2 linked regions of the Cupriavidus taiwanensis LMG 19424 genome follow. The protein of the gene in region 2 interacts with the protein of the main gene of each other region in a pairwise test. Links are inferred from orthologs where the notes say so. Each region holds a gene or a part of one and is shown on either strand. Other genes may lie near its edges. The genes, in order: RALTA_RS00265 and RALTA_RS09210.

Region 1 (16,810 bases), 2.0 Mb from region 2 along the record:
GAAGATTCGTCGCTGCTGCTGCAGGCCGCCTCGGAAGGCCAGGGCATCGCCCTGATCCGCTCTTCGCTGGCCTGCAACGACCTGCTGTCCGGGCGCGTGGTGCGGCTGTTCGACGTCAGCATCCCGTGTCCGTGGCTGCTGTATTTCGTGTGCGCGCCGGGCTCGCTGAACCTGCCCAAGGTGCAGGCATTCCGCGGCTGGCTGCTGCCGGAAATCGAGCGCTTCCGCGAGGTGCTGGCGCAGTGGGAGTGAGTCAGTCTTCCGGGGTGTCGTCGACGCGCGCCGCACTTGCAGCGGCATCGGCTGCCGGCTTTGCGCGCGCCCGGCCGGCGCGCGGGTGGGCCTTGTCGTAGACCTTGGCCAGGTGCTGGAAATCCAGCGCGGTGTAGACCTGCGTGGTCGAGATGCTGGCATGGCCCAGCATCTCCTGCACCGCGCGCAGGTCGCCGGAAGACTGCAGCATGTGGGTGGCAAAGGAATGCCGCAGCATATGCGGATGCACGTCGGCCGGCACCCCGGCGCGCAGCGCCTGCTGCTTGAGCCGCAACTGCACCGTGCGCATCGACAGGCGCCGCCCGCGCGGCCCCAGGAACAGGGCATGGGCATCCTCGGGCGCGGCGCCCGGCCGCAGCAAGCCGTCGCGCACCGCCAGCCACGCCTGCAGCGCGGCGATGGCCCTGCCGCCTACCGGCACCGTGCGCCGGCGCGAGCCCTTGCCGGTCACGGTGACCTCGGCGCCGGCCAGGTCGAGCCAGCCGCTGGAGCGGTAGCCGTCGGCTTCGGCATAGCGCAGATCGAGCTGCACCAGCTCGGACAGCCGCAGCCCGCTCGAGTAGAACAGCTCGTAGACAGCCTGGTCGCGCAGCGCCTCGGCATCGGTGCCGGCAGGGTGTGCGACCAGCGCCACCGCGTGCTCGACCGACAGCGCCTTGGGCAGCGCGTGCCCGGAGCGCGGCGCGCGCACGCCGTCGACCGGATTCACGCTCACGCCATGGCCATGGCGCGCCGCCCACAGATAGAAGCCGCGCCATGCCGACAGCGCGCGCCCGATACTGGTGCCGACCAGCCCGGCGGCATGCAGCCGTGCGGCGAAATTGCGGATATGGTGCGTCTGCAGCGCCAGCAGCGCGACACCCGGCGCATGCTGCGCCGCGTGCGCCTGCAGCACGCGCAGTTCGCGGGCATAGCCCGACAGCGTGTGCTCGGCCAGCTTGCGGCTGCCGCGCAGCCAGTCGAGATAGCGCGTGACCAGCGGATCTGGCGGCGGCGCCTCGCCGTCCGCGGGCGCGGACGATGGGACCACAGCGCGCGGCGGCCGGCGTGCAGTCATGGCGTTATCGCAAGGCCGCGGCTTCAGTCGCGCAGCCGGTTCAGCGCAGCGCCCGCCACTGCGCCGATCTGCGACAGGTAGGCGGTGCCCATGCCGTCGTGGAAGCGGCGCGGATCGGGCGAGCCCAGCACCAGCAAGCCAAAGGCCGCGCCACGCACGTCGGCGCCGGCCTCGGCCTCGCCGGCGCGCACCGGCACGCGCAGCGTCACCATCGCCAGCGAGGTGACATCGTCGCGCTCCAGCAGGCTGGCCGCCTCGAAGCCGCTGTTGCTGCCGCAATACGGTGCGCGCAGGCCTTCGGCAAAGATGCGCAGGTCTTCGCTGGCGCCCTGCGCCACTTCCATGTGCGCGTACTGCTCGGCGACATCCCAAAGCCTGAGCGCCACCGCCGGCACGTCGAAGACCTGCTGCAGGCCGTCCTGCACCGCATATGGCAGCGCATGCGAATCGGCCTCGGCCAGCAGCCGCAGTTGCCAGTCATGCAGGCGCTGCTGGGTGCGGTCGTTCTCGTGGCCATGGCGGACCAGGTCCGCCAGGCGCAGCTCCAGGCCCTTGTTCTTCTCGCGCAGGATTTCCATCTGGCGCTCCTGCAGCGACACAGCACGATGGCTGTGCGGGCTGGTCAGCTGCACCGCGGCCAGCAGCTCGGCATGCTCTTCGAAGAACTCGGGATGGCTCTGCAGGTAGGCGGCAACGTCTTGGGCGTTCATGGGGCGTGGACCGGTAGAGATAAAGTGGGTGGCAGTTTAGCAAAGCGGTCGTGACGGGCGCGGCGAAAACGCTCGATCCCACGCTGGCGGCTCCCTCTCCCGCTTGGGGGAGAGGGGAGCAAACCGCAGGCATGCCCCAGCCTACGTCTGGATCAGCCGCTTCTGCCGCGAAATGCTCATCAGGATGCCGATGCCAGCGCCCAGCGTCACCAGCGCGGTGCCGCCGTAGCTCAGCAGCGGCAGCGGCACGCCCACCACCGGCAGGATGCCGCTGACCATGCCCATGTTGACGAAGGCATAGGTGAAGAAGATCAGCGTGATCGAACCCGCCAGCAGCCGCGAGAACAGCGTCGGCGCATTGGCCGCGATAAAGAGCCCGCGGAAGATCAGCAGCAGGTACAGCACCAGCAGCACCGCGTTGCCGATCAGGCCGAACTCTTCCGAGTACACGGCGAAGATGAAGTCGGTGTGCTTTTCCGGGATGAACTCCAGGTGGGTCTGCGTCCCCTTGAGCCAGCCCTTGCCCTGGACACCGCCCGAGCCGATCGCGATGATCGACTGGATCGTGTGGAAGCCCTTGCCGAGCGGATCGCTAGTCGGATCCAGCAGCGTGCAGACGCGGTGCTGCTGGTAGTCGTGCAGCACCGGCCAGTTCACGCCGGGCGCGCATATGTCGTTCTGGAACGTGATCAGCAGCGTGATGGCGACCACCAGGATGCCCATCAGCGGCAGGATCAGCTTCCACGACAGCCCCGCGAAGTAGATCACGTAGAGGCCCGCGGCCATCACCAGCAGCGCGGTGCCCAGGTCGGGCTGCTTGGCGATCAGGCCCACCGGGATCAGCAGCAGGCCCAGCGCGACAATGAAGTCGAACCACCGGATCACGCCCTCGCGCTTCTGGAAGTACCACGCCAGCATCAACGGCATCGAGATCTTCATGATCTCGGACGGCTGGATCACCATGCCGACATAGAGCCAGCGGCGCGCGCCCTTGCGGATCAGGCCGAACATGGCCACCGCGATCAGCAGCGCCACCCCCACCGTATAGATCGGCACCGCCACCCGCATCAGGGTCTGCGTCGGCAGGTAGGCAATCACGAACATCACCACGTACGACAGCAGGATGTTGCGCAGCTGGTCCTCGACCCGGCCGGGCATGTCGATGGCGGCCGAGTACAGCGCCACGATGCCGGTGGCGAACAGCAGGAACACGATCAGCGAGAGCGGCTTGTCAAAACCGGTCAGCGCGGTCTTGACCAGGGACATGACGCGGCGTCGATCCATGCGCGTCTCCTTCAGCGGGTGGCGTCGGCACCGCTGGCTGCCTTGGCAGCGACCGGCTTGACACGTGGTTTGGGCGCGGGCGCCTTGGCCGGCACGACCGTCGCGGAGGCCGGCGCCGGGGTCTGCGGCTTGCTGTGGCCAAGCGCCTGCAGCATGCGCTGGTCCAGCGTCTGCACCGCCGAGGCCGGGGCAATCGCATCGGGATCCAGCGTCGCGGCGATCGCCTCGGGCGTCGGCAACTGCGCGGCCGAGGCCGCCGCCACCGCACTGGCGGCCGCGCCGCTGGCCGGGGCGCCGCCGCCGGACATCACCGTGGCGCTGGCAATACTGGCGGTCTGGCCGGTGGTGAACACGCTCGGCGTATCCACCGGCGCGCGGCCGGCGAGGCGCTCGCCGGCGGGCGGCGCGATCGCCTCCAGCTCGGCGGGCCACTTGCCGGTCAGGTAGTAGTCCATCACCTTGCGCGCGATCGGCGCGGCCACCGCGGCGCCGAAGCCGGCGTTCTCGACGATCAGCGCAATCGCGATCCTGGGGTTGTCGGCCGGCGCGAACGCCGTGTACAGCGAGTGGTCGCGCTTGTGCTCGGCGAGCGCGTGGTGGTTGTACTTCTCGCCCTTGGACAGGCTGTAGGTCTGCGCCGTGCCGGTCTTGCCCGCGGACTCGTAGGCGGCGCCGGCAAACACGCGCGCGGCCGTGCCCGAGTGCGTCACCGCCACCATGGCGCGCTTGATCACGTTGATGTCGGACTGCTTGAGCGGGATGGTGTAGCTTTCCTTGGGCACGGTCAGCGTGCGCTTGCGCGTGACCGCGTCTTCGATGGCCTTGACCAGGTGCGGCTTCATCACCTTGCCGTCGTTGACGATCACCGAGGTCGCCTGCGCCAGCTGCAGGATGGTAAAGCTGTTGTAGCCCTGGCCGATGCCCAGCGAGATGGTCTCGCCGTCATACCACTTCTGCTGCTCCGGCTTGCGGTAGGCCTTGCGCTTCCAGTCGGTCGACGGCAGGATGCCGCGGCTTTCGCCCTCGATGTCGATGCCCGTGATCTGGCCGAAGCCCAGCGGCTTCATGAAGTCGTGGATGCCGTTGACGCCCATGTCGCGCGCCAGCGCGTAGTAATAGGTGTCGCATGAATGCACGATCGAGCTGTGCATGTCGACCCAGCCATGGCCGCCCGGCTTGTCGTCGCGGAAGGTGTGGTTGCCCAGCGTGAAGTAGCCCGGGTCGGACATGCCCCATGCCGCGGTGCGCTTGCCGGTGGTGAGCGCCGCCAGCGCCATGAAAGGCTTGTAGGTCGATCCCGGCGGATAGGTGCCCCTGAGGGGCCGGTTCAGCAGCGGCTTGTCGGGCGAGCCGTTGAGCTCGTTCCAGGTAGTGGTGTCGATGCCCTCGACGAACAGGTTGGGGTCGAAGGTCGGCTTGGAGACGAAGGCCAGGATGTCGCCGGTGGACGGCTCGATCGCCACCAGTGCGCCGCGGCGGTTGCCATAGAGCGCCTCGGCCAGCTGCTGCAGGCGGATGTCGAGCGACAGGATCAGGTTGTTGCCGGGCGTGGCGGGCGAAGTGGACAGCGTGCGGATGGGTCGGCCGCCCGCGCTGACTTCCACTTCCTCGAAGCCGGTCAGCCCGTGCAGCTCGCTTTCGTAGCTCTGCTCCAGGCCGATCTTGCCGATGTAGTTGGTGCCCTTGTAGTTGTCGGCATCCTTGCGCGGGTCATACTTCGCGCCGTCGGCATCGTTGGCCTCGTCCATGGCCTCGATGCGCTCCTGGTCGCGCTGCGAGATCCGGCCCAGGTAGCCGATCACGTGCGAGGCCGACTCGCCCAGCGGGTACTGGCGGAACAGCCGCGCGCGCACGTCGACGCCGGGGAAGCGGAAGCGCTGCGCCGAAAAGCGCGCCACCTCTTCGTCGGTCAGCTGGCTGCGGATCGGCAGGCTTTCGAAGCTGCGCGATTCCTCCATCAGACGCTTGAAGCGGCGCCGGTCGCGCGGCTGGATCTCGACCAGCGCCGACAGGCCTTCGATGGTGTTTTCCAGCGTATCGGTCAGCTTGGACGGGGTGATCTCCAGCGTGTACGCCGAATAGTTGCGCGCCAGCACGATCCCGTTGCGGTCCATGATGATGCCGCGGTTGGGCTCGATCGGCGCCACCGAAATCCGGTTGTCCTCGGCCTTGGCCGAGTACTGGTCATGCTTGTACCACTGCAGCCACAGGAAGCGCGAGAACAGCAGGCCGAAGCAGATCACCGTAAACAGCGCCGCCGCCGCCACGCGGATGCGGAAGCGGCCGATTTCCAGTTCGACGTTGCGGATTTCGGTCATGATACTGCGTGGCCTGGAGGCATCGGTGGTGGGCGATGATGGCGATAGTGGCGATGGCGGGCGATGGCGGCGTCAGATCGGCCGGGTCTCGTCGACATCGGTCGAGCGGCGCTGTGGCGCCAGCAGCAGGCTGGTGGCCAGCGGCCACAGCAGCGCCTCGATCGCCGGCGCCAGCAGCAGCGGCCAGCCCGGCAGCGGCGCGCCCATGGCCAGCCGGATCAGCACCGGCACCGCGTGCGCGATAAACAGCAGCGGCAGCACGTGCAGCGCCTGGGTATAGACGGTGAACCACAGCACGCGGCGGTGGATGGTGATGGCGAAGTAGGCCAGCAGCGTGTAGGCCAGCGCATGCTCGCCCAGCAGGCGCGCATCGTGCACGTCCATCAGCAGGCCCAGCAGGAAGGCCACGCCCATGCCCACCTTGCGCGGCTGGTGGATGTTCCAGAACACCAGCACCAGCGCCACCATGTCCGGGATCCACAGCGTGGTGCCCCACGGCATCAGGTTGAACAGGAACGCCAGCACGAAGCTGAAGGCGATAAAGGCCGGATTGACCGGCCGCAGCAGGTATTGGGGATTGGTCACCGTGGTGCCTCCTTGGCGGGCGAGGCCTTGGCGGCCGCGGCGCTGTCGGCGGCGGCGCGTGCCGCGGCCGACTTGGCGCCCTTAACCGGCGCTTCCGGCCGGGCCTCGACCGCTTCGCGCGCCGGGATGTTGGCGTCGTAGCGCACCACCAGCAGCTGGCGGTGCGCGCGCACGCCGGCGACCGGCTCGCAATAGACGCGCGAGAACGCGGTATCGGCCTTGCGCTCGATCTGCACGATCTTCGCCACCGGCAGGCCCGGCGGATAGGTGCCATCCAGGCCCGAGGTCACCAGCAGGTCGCCCTGCTGCAGGTCGGCGGCGGCGGCCATGAAGCGCAGATCCAGGTGGCCCGCGCGGGCGCCGCCGAAGGCGACGCTGCGCAGCCCGTTGCGCACCACCTGCACCGGAATCGCCTGGTCCTTGTCGGTCAGCAGCGTCACCTCGGACTGGAACGGCGACACGCGCGTCACCTGCCCGACCACGCCGCGCTCGTCGATCACCGGATAGCCGGCGCGCAGGCCGTGCTGGCTGCCCTTGTCGATGACGATGCGCTGGCTGTACGGGTCGCGCGCGTCATACAGGATCTCGGCCGCCGTCACCGGCGTGGCCGACTGCTGTGCCAGGCCCAGCAGCTTGCGCAGCTGGTTGTTCTCGGCCTCGAGCTGAGCCTGGCGCACCGAGGCCTGGGCTTGCTGCACGGCGTTCTGGCGCAGCTCGCGGTTCTCGGTGGCGAGCGTCGCCGACGACTGCGCATAGTCGAACATGGTGCGCAACGCGTCGCGCGGCGCCAGCACCAGGCGCTCGACCGGCATCAGCACGGTGGCGGCGACCTGCCGCCCTACGCGCAGCGCGTCGAAACGGGCATCGACCACCAGCAGCGCCAGCGCGATGCCCACGTACAGGACCAGCCTGGCGACGGCCGAGGTGCCTTGCTTGAAGAGCGGCGGAGGGGAGTAATCCATTTACCCGAACAAAGGCCGGAGGCCACGCGGAAACGCCCCGCCGCCCGCCGTGCCGCGCCCCGGCCCCTGGCGGGGACAGGCGCGGCACGGTCGGGCGGCGGGAGCTGCCAGGGCCCGGCCCCGGCGGATGAGGCGCCGCGACGCCGCCATGATCGGTCGATCCGGCAGGCCGCGCATCGCCACGTGAGCGTCCTTCTTACTCGTAGGAGAAGATGCTGCCGAGCTTGTCCATGCGTTCCAGCGCCATGCCGGAGCCGCGCACCACGCAGGTCAGCGGGTCTTCGGCGACCAGCACCGGCAGGCCGGTTTCCTCGGCCAGCAGGCGGTCCAGGTCGCGCAGCAGCGCGCCGCCGCCGGTCAGCATCATGCCGCGCTCGGCGATGTCGGCGCCCAGTTCGGGCGGGGTCTGTTCCAGCGCGATCTTCACCGCGGACACGATCTGGTTCAGCGGATCGGTCAGGGCTTCCAGGATTTCGTTGGACGACACGGTGAAGGCGCGCGGGATGCCTTCGGACAGGTTGCGGCCCTTGACTTCCATCTCGCGGACTTCGGAGCCCGGGAAGGCCGAGCCGATTTCCTTCTTGATCGCCTCGGCGGTCTGCTCGCCGATCAGCATGCCGTAGTTGCGGCGGATGTAGTTGACGATGGCCTCGTCGAACTTGTCGCCGCCGACGCGCACCGAGCCCTTGTAGACCATGCCGCCCAGCGAGATGATGCCCACCTCGGTGGTGCCGCCGCCGATATCCACCACCATCGAGCCCGACGGCTCCGACACCGGCAGACCGGCGCCGATCGCCGCCGACATCGGCTCCTCGATCAGGTAGACCTGGCTGGCACCGGCGCCCAGCGCCGATTCGCGGATGGCGCGGCGCTCGACCTGGGTCGAGCCGCACGGCACGCAGATGATGATGCGCGGGCTCGGGCGCAGCAGCTTGCTGTCATGCACCATCTTGATGAATTGCTTGAGCATCTGCTCGGTCACGGTGAAGTCGGCGATCACGCCGTCCTTCATCGGGCGGATCGCCTCGATGTTGCCCGGGACCTTGCCCAGCATCTGCTTGGCTTCCTTGCCCACCGCCGTGATGGTCTTCTTGGCGTTGGGGCCGCCTTCCTGGCGGATCGCAACGACCGAGGGCTCGTCCAGCACGATGCCCTTGTCGCGCATGTAGATCAGCGTGTTGGCGGTGCCGAGGTCGATCGCCAGGTCGTTGGAGAAGTAGCTGCGGAGAAATCCGAACATCAGGAATCCTGTCTGTGATGGTGTTCGCGGGTAGGCGAAGTGGCCGGCGCCGCGAGCGGCCCGGCCACGCATGGCTTGGGTGTTGAATACGGAATGGTTCTCGGCTTCCCGGCCCGCCCACGCTCCGGCGCGGGGGACCCGCGGGATGCTGGATGGGAGTCGGGTTCGGCACCGCCGCGTCTTGCCAGGCAGGCTGGCCCTACGGGAACCTTTGATTAGACCTCGCGAGAAAGTTCGCGACAATGCGCACAAAAATGTGCAGGCACCGGCGCGTCGCGGCCCGTGGCATTGGGGCGTGTCGCGGCCGGCGGCAAAGGCCTAATCAGAGGACCCAGGTTTCCCTTCGGGCACCTTCGGCCGCCGGGCACGGCGGGCCAGCGGGGGGCGGGCGCGCGGCAAAGTGACGAAGGCGTTGCCAAAGGTCGGGAGCACGCAATGATACCTTATAATTCCTGCTGCTTCGGGCGTTTACGGCCTGAAAAACCCTGTAATTCCGACGACTCCGTTGCGCCGTTGCAGCGCTCCCGGAGCCGCCCTGCCCGACCGCGCGGCGCCACCGCCGCACGGCTGGCCGCCGGCCGCTGCCGGCACCTTCCGCATACGAGCATCCGACCCACCACGCCATGGCCCTCGACCTATCCGACGTCAAGCGCATTGCCCACCTCGCCCGCATCGAAACCAGCGATGACGAGGCCGCCCAGACGCTTGCGCAGCTGAACAACTTTTTCTCGCTGGTCGAGCAGATGCAGGCGGTCGACACCACCGGCATCGAACCGCAGGCGCACCCGCTGTCGGCAGTGCGCGACATGGTTCAGCGCCTGCGCGAGGACGTGGTCACCGAAACCGACCGCCGCGCAGACTATCAGCGCCCCGCGCCCGCCACCGAAAACGGCCTGTACCTGGTGCCCAAGGTCATCGAATGACCCTTGTCCGGCCGTGCCGCCACGCGCCACGTGCCGCCGCCAGTACAACACCCCTGATGCCAACCGACTGTCATGCCCTTTTCCGCTGATTCCGTGACCTCCCTGCGCCAGCTAGCCGACGCCCTGGCCGCGCGCACCGTCTCCGCCGAGGAACTCGCGCGCGAGTACCTGGCCCGCATCGAGCAGGCCGCCGCGCTCAACGCCTTTATCCATGTCGATGCCGAGCTGACCCTGGCCCAGGCCCGCGCCGCGGACGAACGCCGCGCGCGCGGCGAGGCCGCGCCGCTGACCGGCGTGCCGGTCGCGCACAAGGACGTGTTCGTCACGCGCGGCTGGCGCGCCACCGCCGGCTCGAAGATGCTCGGCAACTATGAAAGCCCGTTCGACGCCACCGTGGTCGAGCGCATGGCCGCCGCCGGCATGGTCACGCTGGGCAAGACCAACATGGACGAGTTCGCGATGGGCTCGTCCAACGAGAACTCGCATTTCGGCCCGGTGCGCAACCCGTGGGACGCCGGCCGCGTGCCCGGCGGCTCGTCGGGCGGCTCGGCCGCGGCCGTCGCCGCCGGCCTCGCGCCCGCCGCCACCGGCACCGACACCGGCGGCTCGATCCGCCAGCCGGCATCGTTCTCGGGCATCACCGGCATCAAGCCGACCTACGGCCGCGTGTCGCGCTACGGCATGATTGCCTTCGCCTCGTCGCTGGACCAGGGCGGCCCGATGGCCCACACCGCCGAGGACTGCGCGCTGCTGCTCAACGCCATGGCCGGCTTCGACCCGAAGGACTCGACCAGCATCCCGCCCGCGCAGGGCGGCGTGGACGAGGACTACACCCGCCTGCTGGGGCAGCCGCGCGCCGGCGCTACGGCCGAGCGCCCGCTGGCGGGCCTGCGCATCGGCCTGCCCCGGGAGTACTTTGGCAAGGGCCTGTCGGCCGACGTGGAACAGGCCGTGCGCGCCGCGCTGGCCGAATATGAAAAGCTGGGCGCCACGCTGGTCGAGGTGTCGCTGCCCAAGACCGAGCTGTCGATCCCGGTGTACTACGTGATCGCGCCGGCCGAGGCCTCGTCGAACCTGTCGCGCTTCGACGGCGTGCGCTACGGCCACCGCGCCGCCGAGTACCGCGACCTGCTCGACATGTACAAGAAGACCCGCGCCGAAGGCTTCGGCGCCGAGGTCAAGCGCCGCATCCTGGTCGGCACCTACGTGCTGTCGCACGGCTACTACGACGCCTACTACCTGCAGGCGCAGAAGATCCGCCGCATCATCGCCGACGACTTCCAGCGCGCCTTTGCCCAGTGCGACGTGATCATGGGCCCGGTGGCGCCGACGGTGGCGTGGAAGCTGGGCGAGAAGACCTCGGACCCGGTGCAGATGTACCTGGCCGACATCTTCACGCTGTCGACCAGCCTGGCCGGCCTGCCCGGCATGAGCGTGCCGTGCGGCTTCGGCGAGGGCAACATGCCGGTGGGCCTGCAGCTGATCGGCAATTACTTCGACGAAGCGCGCCTGCTGCAGGCCGCGCACGCGTTCCAGCAGGCGACCGACTGGCACCTGCGCCGCCCGGCCAAGGCCTGACCATGAACCCGACCTTCCTCCGGCTGCTCGCCGCCCTGGTATTCGCCACGCTGGCGGCAGGCTGTATCCAGCTGCCGATCATCGGCAAGCCCACGCCGATCGCCAGCCGCGACATCGACCTGGCCGGCGACTGCCGCCGCACCGAGGAGGACGGCTTCCGCGAAGACGCGCAGCTGCGCATCTCGGACAACAGCGTGCAGCAGTTGTCGTGGAAGCTGTGGGTCGGCAAGCGCGGCTCGTGCAGCTTCAACCTGGCCGAGTTCCGACAGGTCCAGAAGAAGCCGCATATCGAACTGCGCGCCAACGACGGCAGCGGCTGCAAGCTGATGGTCTGGCAGGACCCGCGCCGCGTCACGCTGGCGCATGCCAACTGCCAGCAGCGCTGCACGCCCGGTATCTATGAACAGGCCTGGCCGGTGATGTTCGAGCCCGGCAGCGGCGGCTGTGCCGCCACGCGCTGAAGTCGCCTAAGCCACAGCAACCGTCCATGGTCCACGCACCCGTCACTCCGCAACACGCGCCGCGCCCCGCACGTCCGGCGGGCGCGTGGCTGAGCGCCGCGGTGGCGCTGGGATGCAGCGCATGGCTGGCCGGCGCCGCGGCGCATACGCCGGACCTGCCGGCACCCGCGCTGGACGCACCGGCACCGCTGACGCCGGCGGGCGTGCTGGCGCCCAACGCGGTGAGCCGGGCCGCGCCCGCTTCTTCGGCGGCGGCCAGGGCTGCCGTCGCGCCCGTGCCCGCGCAGCGGGTCCAGCTGCGCGGCGATGCCGCCACGCCGGCGCTGACCGCCTACTGGTTCCTGCCGCGCGAAGGCGCCACGCCGCGGGCGTTGCCCGTGGTGGTGGCGCTGCACGGCTGCGGCGGCCTGCTGGCCCAGGGCGCGCGGCGCGACGGCACGACGGCCGCCACGAGCACCGTCGCCGGCACGACGGATGTTTCCGCACTGCTGCAGCAACGCTACCGCGAATACGCGCACTGGCTCACCGAACGCGGCTATGCGGTGCTGATGCCCGACAGCTTCAGCGCGCGCGGCAAGCCCCACGGCATTTGCGCCGAGCCCATCGATAACCGCGCCATCGACGAGCGCACCCGCCGCGCCGACGCGCTCGCCGCGCTGCGCTGGGTGGCGCAGCAGCCCGCGGTCGACGCCTCGCGCATCGTGCTGCTGGGCTGGTCGAACGGCGCGCAGGCAGTGCTGGCCACCGTCGATGCCAGCCGCCCGTGGCCGGCCGGCACGCCGCCGGTCGAGCGCGCGGTGGCGTTCTACCCGGGCTGCAAGCGCGCGGTGCAGCAGCACAGCTTCCGCCTGCGCTCGCCGCTGCTGCTGATGATCGGCGGCGCCGACGACTGGACCCCGGCAACCCGCTGCGCCATGCTGCAGAGCGCAGTGCAGGCGCGCCAGCCGGGGGCGCGCTTCCGGCTTGAAATCTACCCGGGCGCCTATCACGGCTTCGATGGCACCAGCGAGCTGCATCGGCGCACCGACGTGCCCGCCGCCGCCATGCGCAAGAGCCAGAGCGTCACCGTTGGCGGCGACGCGGTGGCGCGCGTGGCCGCGCTGGCACAGCTCGACTCCTGGCTGGCCAGTCCCGACCCCTGACCGGCACGCAAGACCAGACAGAACACCAGGGCGGCGCTGCCGCTCCCCCGCAACAGACAACACCCAAAGAACCGAACAGGAATACCGCCATGCAATGGGAAGTGGTGATCGGCCTCGAAACGCACGCGCAGCTGTCGACGGCCTCCAAGATTTTTTCCGGCACCTCCACCGCCTTCGGCGCCGAGGCCAACACGCAGGCGTCGCCGGTGGACCTGGCGCTGCCGGGCGTGCTGCCGGTGCTCAACCAGGGCGCGGTCGAGCGCGCCATCCAGTTCGGCCTGGCGATCGGCGCCACCATCGCGCCGCGCAGCATCTTCGCACGCAAGAATTACTTTTACCCGGACCTGCCCAAGGGTTACCAGATCAGCCAGTACGAGATCCCGGTGGTCCAGGGCGGCACCATCACCATCCAGGTCGAAGGCAGGAAGGGCGAGTTCTACGAGAAGACCGTCAACCTGACGCGCGCGCACCTGGAAGAAGACGCGGGCAAGTCGCTGCACGAAGACTTTGCCGGCATGACCGGCATCGACCTGAACCGCGCCGGTACGCCGCTGCTGGAAATCGTCACCGAGCCCGACATGCGCAGCGCCGCCGAAGCGGTGGCCTACGCCAAGGCGCTGCACTCGCTGGTGGTGTGGCTGGGCATCTGCGACGGCAATATGCAGGAAGGCAGCTTCCGCTGCGACGCCAACGTGTCGGTGCGCCCGGTCGGCCAGAAGGAATTCGGCACGCGCCGCGAGATCAAGAACCTGAACTCGTTCCGCTTCCTGCAGCAGGCCATCGAATATGAAGTGCAGTGGCAGATCGCCGAGATCGAGGACGGCCGCAAGATCCAGCAGGCGACCGTGCTGTTCGACCCGGACACCGGCGAGACCCGCGCCATGCGCACCAAGGAAGACGCGCACGACTACCGCTACTTCCCCGACCCCGACCTGATGCCGCTGGAGATCGAGCCGGCCTGGGTCGAGCGCGTGCGCGATGCGCTGCCGGAGCTGCCGGCCGCGATGCAGGCGCGCTTCGTGTCGCAATACGGCCTGTCGGCGTATGACGCGACCACGCTGACCGCGACCAAGGCCTTCGCCGCCTACTACGAGGCCGTGGTTGCCGACGCCGGCGCCGCCAACGCCAAGCCCGCCGCCAACTGGCTGATGGGCGACGTGTCGTCGCAGCTGAACCGCGAAGGCATCGCCATCGACGACGCACCGGTCCGGCCGGCGCAGCTGGCAAAGCTGCTGGCGCGCATCGCCGACGGTACGGTGTCGAACAACACCGCCAAGAAGGACGTGTTCCCGGCCATGTGGGCGGGCGAGCACGACGGCGACGCCGACGCCATCATCGCGGCCAAGGGCCTGAAGCAGATGTCCGACAGCGGCGAGCTGGAGAAGATCATCGACGACGTGCTGGCCGCCAATGCCAAGTCGGTCGAGGAATTCCGCTCGGGCAAGGAAAAGGCGTTCAACGCGCTGGTCGGCCAGGCAATGAAGGCGACCAGGGGCAAGGCCAATCCGGCGCAGGTGAATGAGTTGCTGAGGAAGAAGCTGGGGTAAGGCCGCCTAGTCCTTTCCAACCCGCCGGTTTGCTACCCTTTTGCCAGTAACCGGTGGTTGTCGTCCCCGCGCAGGCGGGGACCCAGTGGCTTTTAGTTCCCCTTCGGGACTTCAAAGACGCTGGATTCCCGCCTGCGCGGGAATGACGGGAGTTTGAGGCTTCAGTGGATGTCGAGCAGCTTGCATGGGCAATTCCTCCCTACATCCCCGCCCTCCCCTTCACCGTCTCCTCCAGCAGCGACCTCAGCTTCGCCAGCGCCCCCGTGTCCCCGCGCGCCGCGGCGCGCGCGTACCAGATCTTCGCCTGCTCGATATCCTGGTCGACCACGCCGGGCTCGCCACGCTCATAGAAGCTGCCGACGATGTACTGCGCGCCACCGTCTCCCGCGCTCGCCGCGCGCTGGTACCACGCAAACGCCTGCCCGTAGTCGCGCGGCACGCCGCGTCCGGTGAAATAGTTCGTCGCCAGTTCCATCTGCGCCTGCACGTGGCCGCCCTGCGCCGCGCGCTCATACCAGCGGTTCGCCTCTTCCAGCGATTTCGGCACCAGCTGGCCGCGCTCGTAAAGATCGCCCCAGGTGTATTGCGCATGGGTCATGCCGTTGTCGGCCGCCTTGCGCAGCCATACCAACGCCTCTTGCGGCCGCGCGGCGGTGCCTTCGCCGCGCAGCAGCATCATCGCGTAGTTGAATTGTGCGAGTCGGTTGCCCTGGCGCGCGGCGCCGGCAAAACCCCGCAAGGCCTCGTCGAAGCGGCCAGATTCGTAAGCCGCTACCGCATCGCGGGTCTGCGCCTGCGCGGGCGGAGGCGGCTGGGGGGCGCCGGCGGCGGTTGGCACAAGCAGCCATGCGCAAAGCATGCCGGCCAGCATGGCGGCACGCGAGGGATGGGCTTTCGACATGGCGGACTCCGGGCGCGAGGCCTTCTTTGCTCCAGTGTAGGAGTCCGCAGGGGCAGCAGGTAGCGGCTGGATTATTGGCGCGAATAATCGACAAGAAAGAAATCACGACCCGATCATTCGTCGCGCCAATAAATCGAACCGAGGCTCAGATCCACCCCGCACGGTGCAGACGCCGCCACAGCGCGCCACAGGCCAGCGCGGTGACGCCGATCACGGCCGGATAGGCATAGTGCACCTTCAGCTCCGGCATGAAATCGAAGTTCATGCCGTACAGGCTGAACACCACGGTCGGAATCGCCAGGATCGCGCCCCAGCCGGCCAGCCGCTTGACCACTTCGTTCTGGCCCACGGTCACCAGCGCCAGGTTGACCTGCACCGCCGTGGTCAGCATCTCGCGCACCACGTCGAGCGTGCGCACCAGCCGGCTGGCGTGGTCCTCGATATCGCGGAAATAGGCGCGCAGCTCCTTCGGCACCAGCTCTTCGTGCAGCCGGATCAGCTGGCCGCACATGTCCTCGACCGGGCTGACCGCATTGCGCAGGCGCAGCACCTGGCGCTTGATCTGGTACAGGCGCTCGATCGCGGCGCGGTCGAATTCGTCGCGGAAGATGCCCTGCTCCAGCGCCTCGAAGGTGTCCTCCAGGCGCGTGACGATGGGCAGGTAATGGTCGACGACAAAGTCCATCAGCGCATACAGCACATAGCCGGGCCCGTTCGCCAGGCCCTGCGGGTCGTGCTCGCAGCGCTCGCGCACCGGCGCATAGGTGCTGCTCGCGCCGTGGCGGACCGATACCACGTAGTTGGGTCCGACGAACAGATGGGTCTCGCCGACCACCACTTCATCCTGCACCAGTTGCGCGGTGTTGAGCACCACGAACACGGAATCGCCGTAGGCCTCGAGCTTGGGCCGCTGGTGCGCATTGGTCGCGTCTTCGACCGCGAGGTCGTGCAGGCCGAAGGCCTGCTGGGCCTGCCGCAGGAGCGCCAGCTCGGGCTCGTGCAGGCCCAGCCAGACGAAGGTGCCAGGCACGGCCAGCACCGCCGGGATTTCTTCCATGCTTACCGTGCCGAGCCGCTTGCCCTGCCGGTAAGCCACGCAATTGACGATGGCGCCCATGGAAACTCCGCTGATCAGATGGCGCAATCGTAACAAGGCTTTGCATGGTGCCGGGACCGCGCGGTGCCGATGCCGCGCAAGCCGCCCCGGCCACACTTGCGGCGGGCCATGGGCATGCACATGGAGCCCACGCGCCACCTGCGGTACATATCGATCCAATTGTTACAGTTCGCGACAGATACAACGTTAGAATGTGGCATTTCCACGGTCACCCGGCTATGTCCCAGAAGAAATCGCCACGCTTCGAGCTGCGCAGTGGCAACGTCGACGCCCTCCTTCTCGCCCTCCAGACCGCCGACATGGCTGCGCTGCGGGATGACCTCCTCACCCGCTTCGAAGCCACTCCCGACTTCTTCTCCAATGACGTGATCGCGCTGGACCTGCGCGCGCTCGACGATGACGGTGAAGTCGCGCTCGGCACCGTGATCGACACGCTCGCCACGCTCAAGGCCCGCGCCATCGGCGTGGTGGCCCGTGCCGGCCAGCGCGAGTGGGCCGAGCGCTTCGGCCTGCCGCTGCTCGACAGCCAGGCCCGCCGCAACGGCGCCGCCGAGCGTGCCGCCGAGGCCAGGGCCGCCGCCGCCGCGGAACAGGCCGCCGCGGAACAGGCGGCGCGCGAGGAAGCCGCCCGCGCCGCGGCGCAGGCGGCCACCGACGCGGCCGTGGCCGCCGCCGTGCGCCAGCACCAGACCCTGCTGATCGACAAGCCGCT
Region 2 (9,552 bases):
GCGCTTGATGCGCTCGGCATCGCGCGCCTCGGCGGCCTTCATCACCTGCTCGTACAGCACCGCGGCTTCGCCGGCCTGCTTGCGCTCCCAGTACTTCCAGCCATTCCAGCCGGCAAACGCCAGCAGCGCGACGATCAGCGCCCAGGTCAGCGCATTGCCGTACTGGCGCCACCAGGCCTTCAGATTTTCAAGCTGTTCCTGTTCTTCTAGATCGTAAGCCATGTCGAGGCAATCACCTGCGTTGGTTGGATACTCGTGATGTCAGGCAGCGGCGCGCGTTTATTCGCTGGCGCCGACCATGGCGTCGATCAGGTAATCGACCAGGCCGTCGGCCGGGACGGTGGCCTGTTGCCCACCGCCTTCGGCCTGCTCGCGCTGGCGAAGTTCCTTGACCTGAACCACGCCGGCGGCCACTTCGTCGTCGCCAATGATAACGGCATAGGCGGCGCCGCTTGCGTCGGCGCGCTTCATCTGCGACTTGAAGCTGCCGCCCTTGCCGTCCGGGCTGGCATGCAGCACCACGTCGAGGCCGGCGTCGCGCAGCCGCTCGGCCGCGACCATCGCCTGCTGCGCGGCGGCTTCGCCCTGGTGCACGAGGTAGACATCGCACCCCACGGCGTCGGGCACCACGCCCTCTTCGCGGATCAGTTCGATGATGCGCTCGATGCCCATGGCCCAGCCGCAAGCCGGCGCGGGCTTGCCGCCCATCTGCGCGATCAGCGGGTCATAGCGTCCGCCGCCGGCAATGGTGCCCTGCGCGCCCAGCTTGTCGGTGATCCACTCGAACACCGTCAGGTTGTAGTAATCGAGGCCGCGCACCAGGCGCGGGTTGATCTTGAACGGGATGTTGTTCGCCTTCAGCAGGCGCTGCACCCCCTCGAAGTGCGCCAGCGACTCTTCGCCCAGGAAGTCGATCAGCTTGGGCGCGTTGGCCGCCATGTCCTGCAGCGCCGGGTTCTTGGTGTCGAGCACGCGCAGCGGGTTGGTGTACAGGCGGCGCTTGCTGTCGTCGTCCAGGATGTCCTGGAAGCCTTCCAGGTACTTGATCAGCTGTTCGCGGTGCGCCGCGCGCTCGTCGGCCTGCCCCAGCGAATTGATCTCGAGGCGCACGCCGGTCAGCCCCAGGTCATCCCACAGGCGCTGGCACATCAGGATGATCTCGGCGTCCACGTCCGGACCGGCGAAGCCCAGCGCCTCGGCACCGAGCTGGTGGAACTGGCGGTAGCGGCCGCGCTGCGGACGTTCGTGGCGGAACATCGGGCCGGTGTACCACAGGCGCTTGGGGCCGTCGTACAGCAGGTTGTGTTCGATGGTGGCGCGCACGGCCGCGGCGGTGCCCTCGGGGCGCAGCGTCAGCTGCTCGCCGTTGAGCGAATCGGTGAAGGAGTACATCTCCTTCTCGACGATGTCGGTGACCTCGCCAATGCCGCGCACGAACAGCTGGGTATGCTCGACGATGGGCGTGCGAATCTGCTGGTAGCCGTAGGCGCGCAGCATCGCGCGCGCGGCATTCTCGAAATGCTCCCACAGCGGCGCGTCGGCCGGCAGCATGTCGTTCATGCCCTTCACGCCCTGCAGGGCCTTGGCGGGGCGTACCTTGGGTTCGGTCTTGGCGGCGCCGGCGGCGGCCATGGTCTCGGTTTGCGTCATTCTGTTCTAGTCAGGCTGCTGGCCCCGGCCGGTCCGGCTCAGGCTGCCACTTCTTTGCCGTCCCGTGCAGCGCCCGGGCCGTAATGCGTGCGAACGTATTCGTCTACGATCGCCTGGAATTCTTCTGCAATGCGTTCGCCGCGCAGCGTCTTCACCTTGACGCCGTCGACGAACACCGGCGCGGCCGGCGATTCGCCCGAGCCCGGCAGCGAAATGCCGATATTGGCGTGCTTGCTTTCGCCGGGGCCGTTGACGATGCAGCCCATCACGGCCACGTCCATTTCCTCGACACCCGGATAGGCGGTCTTCCATTGCGGCATCTGCTCGCGCAGGTAGGCCTGGATGCTGGCCGCCAGTTCCTGGAACACCGTGCTGGTGGTGCGTCCGCAGCCCGGGCAGGCAATCACCATCGGGGTGAAATTGCGCAGGCCCATGGTCTGCAGGATCTCCTGCCCGACGTACACCTCTTTCTCGCGCGGCGCGCCGGGCTCCGGCGTCAGCGAGATGCGGATGGTGTCGCCGATGCCTTCCTGCAGCAGCACCGACAGCGCCGCCGTGGAAGCCACGATGCCCTTGCTGCCCATGCCGGCCTCGGTCAGGCCCAGGTGCAGCGCGTAGTCGCAGCGACGCGCGAGCTCGCGGTACACCGCAATCAGCTCCTGCACCTGCGAGACCTTGCACGACAGGATGATCTGGCTGCCCGGCAGGCCGATTTCCTCGGCCTTCCTGGCCGAATCGATGGCCGACGTGATCAGCGCCTCGATCATCACGCTCTGCGCCGGCCACGGCTCGGCGCGCCCGGCGTTCTCGTCCATGATCCGCGCCAGCAGGTCCTGGTCCAGGCTGCCCCAGTTCACGCCAATGCGCACCGGCTTGTTGTAGCGGCACGCCATCTCGATCATCTGCGCGAACTGCGTATCGCGCTTGGCGCCCTGGCCGACGTTGCCCGGGTTGATGCGGTACTTGGACAGCGCCTCGGCGCAGGCCGGATAGTCCTGCAGCAGCTTGTGGCCGTTGTAGTGGAAGTCCCCCACCAGCGGCACGTCGACACCCATGCGGTCGAGCTGCTCGCGAATCGACGGCACCGCCGCCGCGGCCTCGGGCGTGTTCACCGTGATGCGCACGATCTCCGAACCCGCGCGCGCCAGTTCCTTGATCTGGATCGCGGTGCCGATGGCATCGACCGTGTCGGTGTTGGTCATCGACTGCACCCGCACCGGCGCGCCGCCACCGATGGTCACCACATTGTCGCCCCACGCGACCCGCGCCTGGCGGGTCTGGCGACGCGGCAGCGGGCCCGGCAGGACCGGTAGACAGAGCTGTTGGTTCATAGCGTTACCACCTTGCAAAGACGCACCTTGCCGCACCTCGCGCCAGCTCAGGGCAGCGTCAGGCGCGCCACGTTGTTGCGGTTGGCGGCCTTCAGGTCGACCGGCGTGCCGCCGCGCGTGAACGATTCGACGCCCTTGACGTTGCCGATCACCACCCGGTACGGACCCGTACCGCCGCCAGCCATGGTCTGCCCGGCCTTGGCGGTGCCACCCATGACGACCTTGCCGCTATTGTCGCGGATTTCAAACCAGGTATCGGCGGCAAAGCGGATCTGCAGCTCGCCCTCCGCGGGCGCCGTCGGCGCTGCCGCGGCAGATGCCGTCGGGGCCGCCGGAGCCGATGCAGCAGCAGCCGTGGTGGCTGCCGGCGTTGCCGGCGCCGCCGCCGCGCTGGCGGGAATGGTTTCGGCGGACGGTGCCGGCGAGTCGCTGGCAGCCATGACCGGCGGCAGCGCCGCGGTCACGATACCGGCCTCAGTGCCCGCGTTATCCGCGGCCGGGGCCTCGGCCGCCACCGTCTCGGCGGCGCTGCTGCGCGCGTCCAGCCACGCGCGGATATGGTCCAGCCCGAACCAGATGCCGGCGGCCACGCCAACCGCGACCAGCGCCAGCCAGATCCAGCGGCCGCCATTGCCGCCGGAGCGGAAGCGGTTGCGGTCGTCGAAGGCCGCATTGATGCCACCCTCGCGCTGGCGGGCGATTTCCGCCACCTGCGCCACCGGGCGCGGCTGGAAGCGCGCCAGCAGCGGGTCGATATCGACGTGGAGCATGCGGGCATAGGCGCGCATCACGCCCTTGGCGAAGGTTACGTCGGGCAGCGCCTGCAGGTTGGCCGCCTCGATCGCACGCAGCTTGCTGGCCGCCACCTTCAGCCGTGCGCTGACGTCCTCGACCGACATCCGCTGCGCCTCGCGCTCGCGCGCCAGCGCCGCGCCGATCTCCCGCGCCGCGGCTTCACGTTCTCCCTCATGCGCGCCCCCGCCGACTGCTTGCGTCGGTACGGCCTGGCCTGCGGCGCGGTCGTGCTCACTCATCCCATGCTCCTTGTTCGTAGGCGGCCACCTCGCGCGAGTCAGGGAAGCGGCTGCGCAGCTGCGCTCCCAGCGCATCCTGCGTGCGGCCGTCGCCCTGACGGTGGGCAATGCGCGCTCCCAGCCAGAGGGATTGCGCAGTGACAAATTGGCTGTTGTTGACGCGCAGGACGTACTGCCGCGCCTGTACGTAATCGCCGCGCCGGTAGAACACCAGCGCCAGGTTGGTGTTCGCCACCGGGTTGTTGCGGTCGTAGCCGAGCGCGGCCTTCAGGTTCTTCTCCGCCTCGGCGCTATGGCCCTGGCGCAGCTCGCACGCACCCAGGCTGATCAGCGGCTTGACCGGGCCGCCGGCGGACGGGGCCGACACGGCGCGCTGCAGCATGGGCACGGCCTCGCCGTAACGCCCTTGCTGGCACAGGAACCAGCCGTAGTTGTTGAGCAGGTCGCCGTCATTGGCCCGCATCGATGCCGCGGTACGGAAGCTGTCCTCGGCCAGCGTCCGCTCGTTCATGCTCATGTAGATCAGCGCCCGCACATGGTAGGCATCGGCCAGCGACGGATCGATGGCAATGGCCTGCTTGATCTCGTCAAGCGCGACCGCGGTCTGGCCGGCCTCGAGATAATTGGTGGCCAGTTGCAGCCGGATGCCGGCCCGGCGCCTGGCCTCGGTCTGGTCGGAAGCGGTCTGGAGATCCTGCGCCGGCGCATGCGGCAGCTGGCACCCGGACAACATCAGCAGCCCCAGCAGGGCCGCAGCGATCAGACGGATCATGCAGGGCGCGCCTCCCGTGGCTGGCCGCTCGCAGTGACCGGCACCAGCGGCGTGATCTTGCCGAACTTGCCGCGTTCGGCCAGGCGGGTGCGGTCCTTCACTTCCCCGGCCAGCTGGCCGCAGGCGGCATCGATATCGTCGCCGCGGGTCTTGCGGATGGTGGTGACGACGCCGGCGTCCATCAGTACCTGCGCGAAGCGCCGGATCTGCTCGTTGTTGGAACGCTTCAGGCCCGATTCGGGGAAGGGATTGAACGGGATCAGGTTGAACTTGCACGGCACGTCGGCGACAAGCTTCAGCAGTTCCCGCGCATGCTCGACGCCGTCGTTGACGCCATCCAGCATGCAGTATTCGAAAGTAATGAAATCGCGCGGCGCGAATTCCAGGTAGCGACGGCATGCCGCCATCAGTTCGGCCAGCGGGTATTTCTTGTTCAGCGGCACCAGCACGTCGCGCAGGGCGTCGTTGGACGCATGCAGCGACACGGCGAGGGCCACCGGCAGGTCCTTCGACAGCCGGTCCATCATCGGCACCACGCCGGAGGTGGACAGCGTCACGCGGCGGCGCGACAGGCCGTAGGCGTTGTCGTCAAGCATCAGGCGCATGGCCGGCACGACGGCGTCGTAGTTCAGCAGCGGCTCGCCCATGCCCATCATCACCACGTTGGAGATGACGCGGTCATCCTTGGGGCCGCGGCCCAGCTGCTCACGCATGGCGAACTCCGCCATCCACAGCTGGCCGATGATCTCACCGGTGCTGAGGTTGCGCGAAAAGCCCTGCTTGCCGGTGGAACAGAACCGGCAGTTGACGGCGCATCCGGCCTGCGAGGAAACGCACAGCGTGCCACGCGTTTCCTCGGGGATGTACACCGTCTCCACTGCGTTGCCCTCGCCCACGTCGAGCAGCCACTTGCGCGTGCCGTCGGCCGACAGGTTGTCGGTGATGACGGCAGGCGCGCGGATCTCGGCCCGGGTCGCGAGCTTTTCGCGCAGCGACTTGGCGAGATCCGACATGGCGTCGAAGCGGCTGGCCCCGTAGTGGTGGATCCAGCGCTGCAGTTGCCGCGCACGGAACGGCTTCTCGCCGAGCTCGCCGCAATAGGCGGTGAGCGCGTCCGCGTCGAGGTCGAGCAGGTTGACGAGATCGTTCATGACGGCAAACTCGGCTTGGTAATCAGTCAGCAGCCGATCAGCGGCTGTAGACGTTCATGCCCGGGAAGAAGAAGGCCACTTCCACGGCGGCGGTTTCGGCAGCGTCCGAGCCGTGCACGGCGTTGGCGTCGATGCTGTCGGCGAAATCGGCGCGGATGGTGCCCTTCTCGGCCTTCTTCGGGTCGGTGGCGCCCATCAGGTCGCGGTTCTTGGCAATGGCGTTCTCGCCTTCCAGCGCCTGGATCATGACCGGGCCGGAAACCATGAAGTCGACCAGGTCCTTGAAGAACGGACGCTCCTTGTGAACCGCGTAGAACTGCTCGGCTTCGCCGCGCGACAGGTGCACCATCTTGGCAGCAACGATCTTCAGGCCGGCGGCCTCGAAACGGGCGTAGATCTGGCCAATGACGTTCTTGGCCACGGCATCCGGCTTGATAATCGACAGGGTGCGTTCGATCGCCATGAAAAACTCCGAAAAATGAAGGGGTTACAAATGGATTAAACGTGCAATTCTAGCACGAAGACTATGACGGTTTCGAGGGTCTTGCGGACCTTCCGGCGTGCCCGCCACCCCCTTATGCACACGCCGTCCACAAGTTGCAAAAGCAGCACATTACAACCTTGTCATCCCCGGAACGCAGCGCCGCCGCTAACATCCAATGTGAGCGGCGTCGAACGGACGCGAGCCAGCGCCAGGTGACGATTGGTCTACCGCGCCCTTGCAATCCGGCCTGCCCGATGCCACATTGACGATGGTTCCGTCCGGCTTCCATACGAGCCTTCGCATTTGAAGTCTCGCAACGCCGGCGCCTCACCGTTTTGAGACAGGAGTCACCATGGATAACAAGCTGAACACCTACGGTTTCGGCAACAGTGCGTCGACCGTCACTGACGTCGTCGTTCGCAACCGGGTCTTGCGCAACACATACTGGCTGCTGGCCCTCTCGATGATCCCCACCGTGCTCGGTGCGTGGATCGGCGTGGCCACCGGCTTCAGCTTCATGGCGGGCAGCCCCGGCCTGTCGCTGATCCTGTTCCTGGCGATCGCGTTCGGCTTCTTCTTCGCCATCGAGAAGACCAAGAACAGCAGCATGGGCGTGGTCCTGCTGCTGGCCTTTACCTTCTTTATGGGCCTGATGCTGTCGCGGCTGATCAGCGTCACCTTGTCGTTCTCGAACGGCCCGGCGCTGATCATGTACGCCTTCGGCGGCACCGCGGCCGTGTTCGGCGCGATGGCATCGATCGCCACCGTCAGCAAGCGTGATTTCTCCGGCCTCGGCAAGTTCCTGTTCGTCGGCGTGATCCTGCTGATCCTGGCCAGCGTGGCCAATATCTGGCTGCAGCTGCCGGCGCTGATGATCACGGTATCGGTGATCGCGATCGGTATTTTCTCGGCGTACATCCTGTTCGACGTGCAGCGCGTGGTGAACGGCGGCGAGACCAACTACATCACCGCCACGCTGGCGATCTACCTCGACGTGTACAACGTCTTCGCCAACCTGCTGGCGCTGCTGGGCATCTTCGGCGGCAACCGCGAATGACGGCGGACGCCGCAGCATGACGAAAGCCGGCCAATGGCCGGCTTTTCTTTTGGGCACTCCGCCGCGATCAGTCGCGGTCGAACACCGCGATCGACTCGACGTGCGAGGTGTGCGGGAACATGTTGACCACGCCGGCGCCGCTCAGGCGGTAGCCGGCCTCGTGCACCAGCAGACCGGCATCGCGCGCCAGCGTGGCGGGGCTGCACGACACATAGACGATGCGCCGCGGCAGCACGTCGCTGCCCTGCTGCGCCAGCTCGCCGAGCGCCTTGCTCACCGCCAGCGCGCCTTCGCGCGGCGGATCGACCAGCCAGCGGTCGAAGCGGCCCAGCGCGGCGATGTCGTCTGCCGTGACTTCGAACAGGTTGCGGCACGCGAATTCCGTCTTGGCGGCCAGCCCGTTGTATTCGGCATTGGCCAGCGCACGCGTGGTCAGCGCCTCGCTGCCTTCGATGCCCATCACCGACTTGCCCTGCGTGGCCAGCGGCAGCGTGAAATTGCCGATGCCGCAGAACAGGTCGAGCAGGCGGTCGCCCGGCTGCGCATCGAGCAGGCGCAGCGCGCGGCCGATCAGCACGCGGTTGATCTGGTGGTTCACCTGCGTGAAGTCAGTCGGCTTGAACGGCATGCGGATGCCGAATTCCGGCAGCGTATAGGCCAGCTCGACGTCGGTCGGATAGAACGGGTAGACCGTGTCCGGCCCCTTGGGCTGCAGCCAGAACTGCACCTTGTACTGGTCGGCAAAGGCGCGCAGCAGGTCCTTGTCGGCATCGGTCAGCGGCTCGAGGATGCGCAGCACCAGCGCCGTCACTTCATGCCCGACGGCCAGTTCGATCTGCGGCATGCGGTCGCGGATCGACAGTCCCGCCACCAGTTCGCGCAGCGGCACCAGCATGGCCGAAACGTGCGGCGGCAGGATTTCACAACGCGTCATGTCGGCGACATAGCTGCTCTTGCGCTCATGGAAGCCCACCAGCACGCCGCCCTTCTTCACCACGTGGCGCACCGTCAGGCGGGCACGGTAACGGTAGCCCCAGTCCGGGCCGGCGATCGGCCGGAACACCACGTCGGGCTTCACCTTGGACAGGTGCCACAGGTTGTCTTCCAGCACGCGCTGCTTGATGGCAAGCTGTGCGCGCGAATCCAGATGCTGCATCGAGCACCCGCCACAGACGCCGAAGTGCTGGCATCCCGGCTTCACGCGCATGACCGATTCCTGCAGGACCTCGCCCAGGTGCGCCTGCTCGAAGCTGGGCTTGCGCCGGTAGCTGCGGTAGCTGACGGTCTCGCCGGGCAACGCGCCTTCGACGAAGATGACCTTGCCGGGCGTGCCGTCCTCGTTCACCAGGCGGCCGACGCCGCGCGCCTCCATGTCGAGGCTGTCGATCGACACCACGGGGTCGGCGCCGGGCGCATTGCCGTTGGCATGGCCGCGGCCACGGGCCTCTTTTGCGGCGGGTGCGGCACCCGGTGCGGCGGCTGCGGGCGCGACGGCGGGCGTTTCTTGTGGGGAGGACACGGCTTGGGACACCAGAGAAAACCTGACGTATTGTTTTACGAAAGCGCGATTGTATGCCAGACCGGTCCGATCGATGACGGAGGCCTTGTATGGAACTGATTTCCTGGAATATCCAGTGGGGCCGCGGTGCGGACGGGCGCGTGGACCTGGCGCGGCAGGTGGACACGCTGCGCGCGATGGCAGATGCCGACGTCATCTGCCTGCAGGAAGTCACGCGTGGCTTCACGGAACTGCGCGGCGAGCCGGGGATCGACCAGGTGGCCGAGCTGACAGCACTGCTGCCGGGCTATCACGTGCTGTTCGCGTCAGGCGTCGACCGTCGCGACCGCAATGGCGCGCACAAGCAGTTCGGCAACCTGGTTGCGACAAGGCTGCCGGTACGCGAGGTATTCCGGCACGCCTTGCCGTGGCCCGCGGATCCGCACGTGGCATCGATGCCCCGCGTGGCGCTGGAAGTGACCGTCGAGGCCGGCCCGCGGCGGCTGCGCGTGATCTGCACGCACCTGGAGTACTACTCGGCGCTCCAGCGCGCCGCCCAGGCCGAGGCGCTGCGC

Evidence for each region.
Region 1: the proteins of RALTA_RS09210 (region 2) and RALTA_RS00265 interact in binary tests that used the Escherichia coli proteins (3 or more experiments, as listed by UniProt). The link is inferred for Cupriavidus taiwanensis LMG 19424 from one-to-one orthologs.

Annotation. Positions count from the first base shown.
Region 1 is NC_010528.1:45,728-62,537, reverse strand. Bases 6,408-9,400 are described here. They hold RALTA_RS00265 (rod shape-determining protein), read right to left. Parts: upstream 8,430-9,400; coding sequence 7,386-8,429; downstream 6,408-7,385. Other genes in these bases: gatC (Asp-tRNA(Asn)/Glu-tRNA(Gln) amidotransferase subunit GatC), read left to right, coding at 9,053-9,352; mreC (rod shape-determining protein MreC), read right to left, coding at 6,408-7,189. In the rest of the region: RALTA_RS00300 (transcriptional regulator GcvA), read left to right, coding at 1-252; RALTA_RS00295 (tyrosine recombinase XerC), read right to left, coding at 254-1,330; RALTA_RS00290 (DUF484 family protein), read right to left, coding at 1,354-2,040; rod shape-determining protein RodA, read right to left, coding at 2,182-3,324; mrdA (penicillin-binding protein 2), read right to left, coding at 3,336-5,642; rod shape-determining protein MreD, read right to left, coding at 5,715-6,227; more of mreC, read right to left, coding at 6,224-6,407; Asp-tRNA(Asn)/Glu-tRNA(Gln) amidotransferase subunit GatA, read left to right, coding at 9,425-10,930; RALTA_RS00250 (hypothetical protein), read left to right, coding at 10,933-11,391; RALTA_RS00245 (dienelactone hydrolase family protein), read left to right, coding at 11,418-12,533; Asp-tRNA(Asn)/Glu-tRNA(Gln) amidotransferase subunit GatB, read left to right, coding at 12,623-14,080; RALTA_RS00235 (tetratricopeptide repeat protein), read right to left, coding at 14,280-14,981; RALTA_RS00230 (magnesium and cobalt transport protein CorA), read right to left, coding at 15,127-16,098; septum site-determining protein MinC, read left to right, coding at 16,317-16,810. UniProt on the Escherichia coli protein: Forms membrane-associated dynamic filaments that are essential for cell shape determination. Acts by regulating cell wall synthesis and cell elongation, and thus cell shape.
Region 2 is NC_010528.1:2,013,280-2,022,831, forward strand. The notes cover bases 2,023-5,021. They hold RALTA_RS09210 (RodZ domain-containing protein), read right to left. Parts: upstream 4,016-5,021; coding sequence 3,029-4,015; downstream 2,023-3,028. Other genes in these bases: ispG (flavodoxin-dependent (E)-4-hydroxy-3-methylbut-2-enyl-diphosphate synthase), read right to left, coding at 2,023-2,981; pilW (type IV pilus biogenesis/stability protein PilW), read right to left, coding at 4,008-4,787; rlmN (23S rRNA (adenine(2503)-C(2))-methyltransferase RlmN), read right to left, coding at 4,784-5,021. In the rest of the region: RALTA_RS09195 (YfgM family protein), read right to left, coding at 1-222; hisS (histidine--tRNA ligase), read right to left, coding at 280-1,650; more of ispG, read right to left, coding at 1,689-2,022; more of rlmN, read right to left, coding at 5,022-5,938; ndk (nucleoside-diphosphate kinase), read right to left, coding at 5,976-6,401; RALTA_RS09230 (Bax inhibitor-1/YccA family protein), read left to right, coding at 6,775-7,479; 23S rRNA (uracil(1939)-C(5))-methyltransferase RlmD, read right to left, coding at 7,547-8,851; RALTA_RS09240 (endonuclease/exonuclease/phosphatase family protein), read left to right, coding at 9,088-9,552.